One region of the Oceanobacillus sp. FSL W7-1293 genome, then DNA from elsewhere that is predicted to be linked to it. Evidence: riboswitches for the same ligand, from Rfam matches in the RefSeq annotation. Region 1 holds a riboswitch; each other region holds the start of a gene.
The links. Region 1 has a riboswitch for S-adenosylmethionine ahead of MKY65_RS21705 (iron-containing alcohol dehydrogenase family protein). Riboswitches for the same ligand answer to the same signal wherever they lie in the genome.
Positions count from the first base shown of each region.

Region 2: it holds a riboswitch for S-adenosylmethionine, as region 1 does, so the genes downstream of both, MKY65_RS04295 (ATP-binding cassette domain-containing protein) here and MKY65_RS21705 (iron-containing alcohol dehydrogenase family protein) in region 1, are expected to answer to the same signal.
Region 3: it holds a riboswitch for S-adenosylmethionine, as region 1 does, so the genes downstream of both, MKY65_RS13620 (methionine biosynthesis PLP-dependent protein) here and MKY65_RS21705 (iron-containing alcohol dehydrogenase family protein) in region 1, are expected to answer to the same signal.
Region 4: it holds a riboswitch for S-adenosylmethionine, as region 1 does, so the genes downstream of both, metK (methionine adenosyltransferase) here and MKY65_RS21705 (iron-containing alcohol dehydrogenase family protein) in region 1, are expected to answer to the same signal.

Region 1 is NZ_CP150212.1:4,518,942-4,521,146, forward strand. It holds gene MKY65_RS21695 (YolD-like family protein) at 30-305, opposite strand; gene MKY65_RS21700 (hypothetical protein) at 302-517, opposite strand; SAM riboswitch class I at 770-886, shown strand; gene MKY65_RS21705 (iron-containing alcohol dehydrogenase family protein) at 984-2,084, shown strand; gene MKY65_RS21710 (MetQ/NlpA family ABC transporter substrate-binding protein) at 2,107-2,205, shown strand, end outside.
Region 2 is NZ_CP150212.1:868,559-870,763, forward strand. It holds gene MKY65_RS04290 (methionine ABC transporter permease) at 1-245, opposite strand, end outside; gene MKY65_RS04295 (ATP-binding cassette domain-containing protein) at 241-1,260, opposite strand; SAM riboswitch class I at 1,398-1,494, opposite strand; gene MKY65_RS04300 (pyridoxal phosphate-dependent aminotransferase) at 1,556-2,205, opposite strand, start outside.
Region 3 is NZ_CP150212.1:2,768,966-2,771,170, reverse strand. It holds gene MKY65_RS13620 (methionine biosynthesis PLP-dependent protein) at 1-712, opposite strand, end outside; SAM riboswitch class I at 856-960, opposite strand; gene MKY65_RS13615 (hypothetical protein) at 1,270-2,163, shown strand.
Region 4 is NZ_CP150212.1:3,473,231-3,475,435, forward strand. It holds gene metK (methionine adenosyltransferase) at 167-1,366, opposite strand; SAM riboswitch class I at 1,535-1,640, opposite strand; gene pckA (phosphoenolpyruvate carboxykinase (ATP)) at 1,823-2,205, shown strand, end outside.

The sequences.
Region 1 (2,205 bases):
TTCCGCTTGGAATACATTCGGGTTTTTATCTATAATATAAAAACGTCTATCATGTCATTAAACTTAATGATTGTAAAATCCTTACGCCCCAGCTTATCAACTATGGCTATGTGCTCGTCTTGATAGTTGATGCTGTCTATATATCCTTTTATATGATGAACATGACAGTCCTGATAGCATTTCACTTCAATAAGCAAATTATCTTTATGAGCGATAATTAATTGAAAGCAATTCTGCTTCCATTGCCGCTCATTTAACATTGTTTTTTCTTTCGTATTCCTTTCTTCCTGTACACGAATATTCAAGCCCCGACGCTCCTTTTTACACACCCTATGGATAAAATATTTTCTATCTTAAAGCTGCGCACCTGTTTTTTATAGTAACAATAAGCAAGAATCCTTTTATCATCTATACCTACGACACGAATAACACGCTGCGTTACATTGTTATGGCGGTCGATATAATAGATCATGATTTTTTCCTTTTTATCCAGAGAATGATGAAGTAATCCAATCATATTTATTCCTTCAAATAAGAACCTTTGTTCTGAACGTTTGTTCTTATTATATCAAAAAATAAGCAAGAGTAAACATGAAATAAATGGATGAATGTGTTTTAAAAGAAACAAAGGATAACCCGTTTAATTATTTGGGGTTTGGGACCAAAAATGGTGCTGATTAACATAATTAGCACGCCAGCCCCCTTGTATCAAGCTATATTTGACTTTTCTCATATTTCATATTAAAATGTATCCACAGTTACATAAGAACTCTTATTGAGAGTGGCGGAGGGACTGGCCCGATGAAGCCCGGCAACCTTTCTAGAACTCGTTCTAAAAAAGGTGCTAAATCCTGCAAAGTGCATACTGTGCTTTGGAAAATAAGAGAGGACGTTTCGTAAATGAACTTATTCAACCTCTCTAGAACAAAATAGAGAGGTTTTTTATGTAGCATTTAAACACATGTAAAAGGGGATATCTTACCATGCAAACAGTTACTGTAAAGGGGTCGCCCAGCCATTATCAAATCGGTGACGGTTCTCTGGAATATCTGGTAGAAAATCTGAATGACTTGCGGGTGAAGCGGATTGCTGTAGTTGCCGGGCGGACTGCTTGGGAAAAAGCAAAACCGTATCTTCCTTCCGCATTGCTGAACCAAATAGAGGAAAAAGATATACATACTGCAGATGGGCATTGTACCGTGGAACGAACTGACAGGCTCGCCGCGATTTATGAAGAACAGCAAATAGATGCTGTCATCGGCTTCGGCGGGGGAACTGCACTGGATATTGCCAAAGCAGCGGCTGCCAATGCGCAAATAAAAAGTATCTTAATCCCAACAATTGCCGCAACCTGCGCAGCTTGGACGCCATTAAGCGTCTTTTATCAGGAGGATGGTGCGCATTCTCATTATACAGAGTTTCCAGAGTCTAATACACTCGTAGTGGTCGAACCAGCAATTATTGCAGAAGCTCCTGTAAAATATTTAAAAGCAGGCATTGGCGATACGTTAGCTAAATTCTATGAAGCTCGCTCTCTAGTTGAAGCCTTCTACCCTGAAGGCACGCTTCCAGTCTGGCTGCAAATCTCTCAATTCGCCGCTCGTGCGTGCAAGGATATTTTGCTGGATGACAGTGAAGCAGCAATCCAAGCTTGTGAGAGCAACCAAGTCACTGATGCTCTTATTCGTGTTATCGAAGCAATTATCGCAACAGGCGGCATGGTTGGCGGCTTCGGCGGAAAAGCTGGACGAATTGCAGGTGCGCATTCCATTCATAATGGATTAACTGCCGCCCCGCAGATTGCCGATTCACTTCATGGTGAAATTGTATCCTATGGCATTTTAGCTCAGCTTGCCATCGAACAGGATAAAGCGGAGCTTACGAAGCTATTAGCTTACTATGATACATGGGGCTTCCCAACAAGATTAGCAGACTTCTCCATACATACGGATGATGAGGAACTGCTGGAAACCATAGCTAAAAAAGTCACACGGGAAGAAGAATCCATTCATTTGATGAAAGAAGAAATTAATGCAAATACCGTTATTGATGCATTTTTACAGCTTGAGAACATTACTAAATAAAAAAGAAAGTAGGAAAACCATTATGAAAAGGAAATATTTACTTCTTATTACAGCTTTATTAGTCACTTTCCTCGCTGCTTGCGGCGGAGATGAGGAAGAGAGCGGTTCAGATTTACTTGAA
Region 2 (2,205 bases), 1.2 Mb from region 1:
GGAAGCATGAAGAATAAAAGAATAATAAACGGAATCGATCGGATAACGTTAATCAGTAAGTTTAAAAACTGATAAACAAATTTATTTTGTAATGGTTGTCCCGGTCGTGTCAAAACTAAGAGAATAGCTAAAATAACGCCGATAATAACAGCGAAAAACAAAGAGATTAAAACCATTTGAATGGTTTCTATTATGGCATCATAAAACTCTGAACCCCATTGATCAATAAATGCCTGCATGTCAATTTACCCCCAATTCTTCTACTTCTACGCCTTGTTCCTGCAAGAAGGAGAGAGAATGTTCCACTTGATGCTCACTGCCGATTAAATGAACGACAAGGTTACCAACAATGCCATTTTTTAATTCGATAATATTTGCCGTCAAGATATTCGGTTCTACATAAAACTGCTGTGTAACCTTAGATAACAATGGCTGTCCTGTATTTTCACCAAGGAAGGTCAAACGAATTACTTTGCCCTCTAAATTCAAATCATCAATCAAACGGTCCGATAATTTTCGTTGTGAAATGGTATTTAAGAATTTTTTGGTTGTCGGCTGTTTAGGTTTTGTAAATAATTCTATCGTCGACCCTTGTTCAATGAGGTTTCCGTTTTCAATAACGTAAACATAATCGCATATTTTTTGGATGACGTTCATTTCATGCGTAATCAATAGAATTGTGATTCCAAGCTCTGCATTAATTTTTAATAATAGTTCGAGAATGGAATTTGTTGTTTCTGGATCAAGTGCGCTGGTTGCTTCATCGCTCAGGAGAACCTGTGGTTCCTGGGACAGTGCTCTGGCAATAGCAACACGCTGTTTTTGACCGCCGGAAAGCTGAGAAGGATAAGCATCTTTTTTCTCGGCTAAATCGACAATATCTAAGTATTTCATGACTCTTTCCTTAACCTCTGCCTTCGGTACGCCGAGTAATTTTAATGGAATCGCAATATTCTCATAGACATTGGCAGTCCTTAATAAATTAAAATGCTGAAAAATCATGCCGACTTTCTGTCTTGTCTGCCGGAGCTTTTCTTTTGATAATTTGGTTAAGTCAATTCCATCAATCCAAACCTTGCCTTTCGAAGGGGATTCCAGTAAATTGGCACAGCGAATTAATGTACTTTTTCCTGCACCGCTGTAGCCGATTACGCCATGGATTTCTCCTTTGTTGACAGAAATCGTCACATTGTCCAGTGCAGTAACATCTTTTCCTTTTTTGGAGGGGAAAATTTTGGTGACATTCTCTAATTTAATCATCTGCTGTTTTTCCTGCCTTTCTATCATTTATGCTGAACTGGTAGTTATCAGCAGCTTTTCTTATCAAAATCTATACAATTTGTAAAAAGAGCCTCTCTAGATGAAAGAGAGGCTCGAAAATGTAATCTTATTTTCTGCTCTCATCTTTCAAGACGGATGTCTTGCTGGAATTAGCACCTTTTTAAAGGTTGCCGAGCTTCAACGGGCCAGTCCCTCAGCTGCTCTGGATAAGAGGTATAATCGTAATTGAATTGTATTCTTTAAAAGTATCTTATTTTACAAGTTTCGTCAATATTTATTTTTGAAACAGCTGCAGTTTCTCAATACGTCGAATAGCTTCACGAATACGCTCCTCTTCTACGAGTAATCCGACGCGTATATAACCTTCTCCATTCCTTCCGAAACCATTCCCGGCTGCAACGGCAACATCCGCCTCTTGTAATAAATAATCGGCAAATGCTTCACTTGTAAACGCCGCTGGTACAGGGAGCCAGGCAAAGAAAGAGCCTTTCGGTGCAGTGACTTCCCAGCCGATATGTCTGCATTCTTCTATGAGGACATCTCTGCGTTGTTCATAGCGTTCGACAAGCGAGGTGACACAGCTTTGATCACCTGATAATGCTTCCGCAGCTGCCTTTTGAATAGCTGGGAAAAGACTGACAAATAAATGGTCCTGCAGAATATTAATCGCTTCAATCATATCTTTGTTGCCGGCAGCAAAACCGACTCGCCAGCCAGCCATATTATAGGTTTTGGAAAGGGTGTACAGCTCAACGCCGACATCTTTCGCTCCTTTTGTTTGCAGGAAGCTTACTGGCTGATGGCCGTCGAAACCGATGGCTCCATAAGCGAAATCATGAACAACGCCGATATCATTTTCCTCCGCTAATGCAACGGTTTCTTCAAAAAATTCTTTCGTTGCAACTCCTCCGGTCGGATTGTTTG
Region 3 (2,205 bases), 1.7 Mb from region 1:
AGCTGTCTGAAGCAGATAATGTTGCTCCTGACGCATTATGCATTTCAAATAATTTTTCGGAAAGGTCAGGACTTTTGGTTACGACCAGACCGGCTAAAACATCATTATGACCGCCGATATATTTTGTCGCACTATGCACTACAATATCCGCACCAAGCGTGATCGGCTGCTGGAGATAAGGTGTTAAAAACGTATTATCAACAATAAGCAGCAGGTTATGCTTTTTAGCCAGCTCCGCATACTTTTCAATATCCACCTCCTGAAGTAACGGGTTCGTCGGTGTTTCTAAAAAGATAGCCTTTGTATTTTCATTAATACATCGTTCTGTTTCCGTAATATTTTGACAGTCATCATAGGTCACGGAAATATTATAAGCTTTTTCAAAATGATTAAAAATACGGTAAGTTCCTCCATAGATATCCTTCGTCGCGATAAGGTGGTCGCCCATACGAAACAGAGAGGAGAGAACTAATTGAATAGCTGCCATTCCTGAGCTGCAGGCGAAAGCAGCATCTCCTTCTTCCAGTTTTGCGAAACCTTCCTCTAAAACCGATCTGGTCGGGTTCTTGGTACGCGTATAATCATAACCTGTGGAATGACCAATTCCCTGGTGCTGATAAGCTGTTGACATGTAAATAGGCGGATTTATAGCCCCTGTCCGTTCATCTGTTTTATTACCTAACTGTACTAATGCTGTTTCTATTTTTCTCATTTCCTTCAGCCTCCTCAATCCCGAAACATGAATTCGCTCATCCTTCGCGAGTATGCAGTTTTCTTATGATTTTCCCATGTGAACTAAATAAAAAACCCTTCTTATTCCAGAGATAAGAAGGGTATGATATCGTGATGATACATATCTTATCTTTAAAGGGGAGTTCCCTTCTGGAATTAGCACCTTGCTATAAGCAGCTGGTTGCTGAGACATCGTCGGGCCAGTCCCTCCGTCTCTCTGGATAAGAATTGGAATTTTATTAAATTATAATTACGTTAACTTTACAAGAGCGGAGAAAAAAAATCAAGTCTTGATTTTTTTTAAAGTGTAAAAGCCGGCAACACTGGCTTAGAGGCTGTGTATAGAAAGAAGAAGCTTGAAAAAAACGAAAAGTATTTGAAAAGGACTCCGATGAAGATTACAATGGTAGTGTAGTGAACGTATTGTTGAATGGTTATAAAATGGACAATTACTCTGAATGGGCTGGATATGTCTGATAATAAAAAGGGTGAAATAATAAATATCCGAATGAAACTATTTAAAAAGGAAGAAGATATATGCGCAAAAAAAAGCTATTATGGGTAAACATTTCTATGTTAGCAGGATGTATTATCATCATTGGCATGGGGATTTATAAGGACAGCCGCTCTGTAGAATATTCAATGGAAGTGAGTACAGAAGACGGAACTGGACAAACTGGAGAAAGCGTAGAGATTTTTACAACCTCTTGGAATAATCGGTTATTAGGAGATAATGAACAAATTTATCAAACAGCTAATTTAGATTATCGCAACATACTTCAGCAGGAAGACAATGAAATAGAAGCGCAGGAAGAGCGTAATGTGAACCAGAGTACCGAAACAGAGGAAGAAACATACACGAATCCAGAAACAGAGGTGCAGGAAGAAGATTATACAGTTTCTGAGGAAGCATCATCTAATCAAATAACAAATGATGAACCAGTTGACAGTGAACAAAGCAGCAATGCTTCAAATAGAGAAAACGCAGCTGGTGAAAATAATGAGAATACAGAAAGCCGAGAAACAGAATCGAATAATACGCAACGTTCCACAGCTTCTGTACACCAGAATCAATCTAAAAAAAACCATCGTTCTTCCGATGCTAATGCTTCTAAATCGGAAACCGATGATTCCAGTACAAACGACAGGAAAGATGATAATTCAAAAGAGGAACCGGAAAATCCATCAAGACCGCCAAAAGACGAAAATGATGGCAATAAAGAAGAGAATCCAAATATAGAAGAACCTGACCCTGAAGATGAAACGGAGAGTAATGATTCGGAATCAGAGGAAGAAAAGCCCGAGGAAGAAGAGAATAATGAAGATCACGAGGCTGAAGAGGATGAAGAAAGTTCAGAACAGGAGTCAGAAAGAGGTAACGAAGAGCGCAAAGGTGCTGAGGTCGATACGGCATCTATTTACTCTAATTAAGCAACGAAACTATTCAGTTATTTCATACTTTAAATGGACATG
Region 4 (2,205 bases), 1.0 Mb from region 1:
TCTGCGCCTGATGGCTTGCCAATCGCTAAGTCTTCTTTATCGAGGAGGCTGAGCTCAAGCCCACGGAAAGCGGAGTGTATTTCTGGAGCGGCTATATTCAGCATTTTTTATATACTTTTATTCTTTAAAGAAAAACGTCAGGCATCTTCAGACACCTGACGTTTTTTTATTTTGCAGTCAACGCTTTTAATTCTTCTACTTTATCTGTTTTTTCCCATGGGAATGTAATATCTGTACGTCCGAAATGGCCGTAAGCAGCTGTGTTTTTAAAAATTGGTCTTCTTAAATCAAGCATGCGGATAATACCTGCCGGCCGCAAATCGAATAGCTCCCGGACTGCTTCCACTAATCTCTCTTCACTGACTTCCCCTGTACCGAATGTATTGATTGAGATAGAAACGGGCTGGGCAACGCCAATCGCATAAGCCAGCTGAACCTCACAAGAATCAGCAAGACCTGCAGCAACAATATTTTTAGCAACATAACGGGCCGCATACGCAGCAGAACGATCCACTTTCGTTGCATCCTTACCGCTAAAAGCGCCGCCCCCATGTCTGGCATAGCCTCCATAAGTGTCTACAATAATCTTTCTTCCGGTCAAGCCGACATCGCCTTGTGGACCGCCTAAAACAAAGCGCCCGGTCGGATTAATATAATACTTTGTTTTTTCATCCAGTAATTCACCGGGTACAACAGCTTCGACAACATGTTTAATAATATCCGCTTCGATTTGTTCATTCGTAATATCCGGATGATGCTGCGCAGAAATGACAACCGTATCTACACGCAGCGGCTGATTATCTTCACCGTACTCAACGGTTACCTGTGTTTTCCCGTCTGGACGCAGATAGCCGATAATCTCTTCCTTTCGAACATCTGCTAATCTTTTGGATAAACGGTGTGCTAAAGAAATTGGTAAAGGCATCAGCTCTTCAGTTTCATTACATGCATAACCAAACATTAATCCCTGATCACCGGCACCAATTGCCTCGATTTCTTCTTCACTTTCTTGTCCTTGTCTTGCTTCCAGCGCAACATCCACACCGCCGGCAATATCAGGAGACTGCTCATCAATAGCAGTCAATACAGCACATGTTTCTGAATCAAAACCATATTTTGCCCGTGTATAGCCAATTCCTTGTACTGTTTCACGTACAATTGCAGGAATATCTACATATGTACTTGTAGAAATCTCTCCGGCAACTAAAACAATTCCAGTTGTAACCGTAGTTTCACAAGCCACTCTGGCATTCGGATCCTTCGAGAGAATCTCATCCAGAATAGCGTCTGAAATTTGGTCAGACATCTTATCCGGATGCCCTTCAGTAACTGACTCAGAAGTAAATAAACGACGATTTGCAGCCATAAGGCTAACTCCCCTTCTCCAATAATGTTACGGAACTCTATTTCAATATAAATTTATCATTCCACCCAATGTGGTTTCATTTTTTAGAGGATATTTAAAAAGTCTCCTAAAAACAAAAAAACCTCTCCTTCAAAATATATGAGGAAAGGAAAACTTATTGGCCTTTCGCTCTTATTGTTCAAGGAATGATCCTTGCATCAGGTTAGCACCTTTCACTTAAAGTGAGGTTGCTGGGCTTCATCGGGACTGTCCCTCCACCATCTCCAAATAAGAGTATCCGTTCAATATTTAGATTAACGAAACAAGCCTCTCCTGTCAACCTTATTATCATCTGTGACAGAAAAAATAATTTTTCATAAATTAGTATGAACTATTATATTTAATGTGTTATACTAATAAACATATTTCAAGATAAAATCAATTCTAAACCATTAATAAGGAGTGAATAATTGCTTTATGAAAATATTGCGGAGAAGTATACTGGAGGAGCTCACTTTAACTAATATTTACAGCAACTATTCTGTTGGCCAGCTTATCGAAAAAATTATTCATCGTGATGAAGCAAAATTAACATCTACTGGTGCGGTCCGTGCCACCACTGGAAAATACACGGGACGTTCTCCAAAAGATAAATTTATTGTAAAAGATGCTTTATCAGCGGATAAGGTAGACTGGGGAAATGTTAATCAGCCTATTGAAGAGGAAGTCTTTAATAGGCTGATTGGCAAAGTGATTGCCTATTTAGATAACCAAGAAGAAATTTTTCATCTGCAAGCTTATGCGGGTGCGGATGAAAAATACAAACTGCCTATTCAGGTAATCAATGAATATGCCTGGCA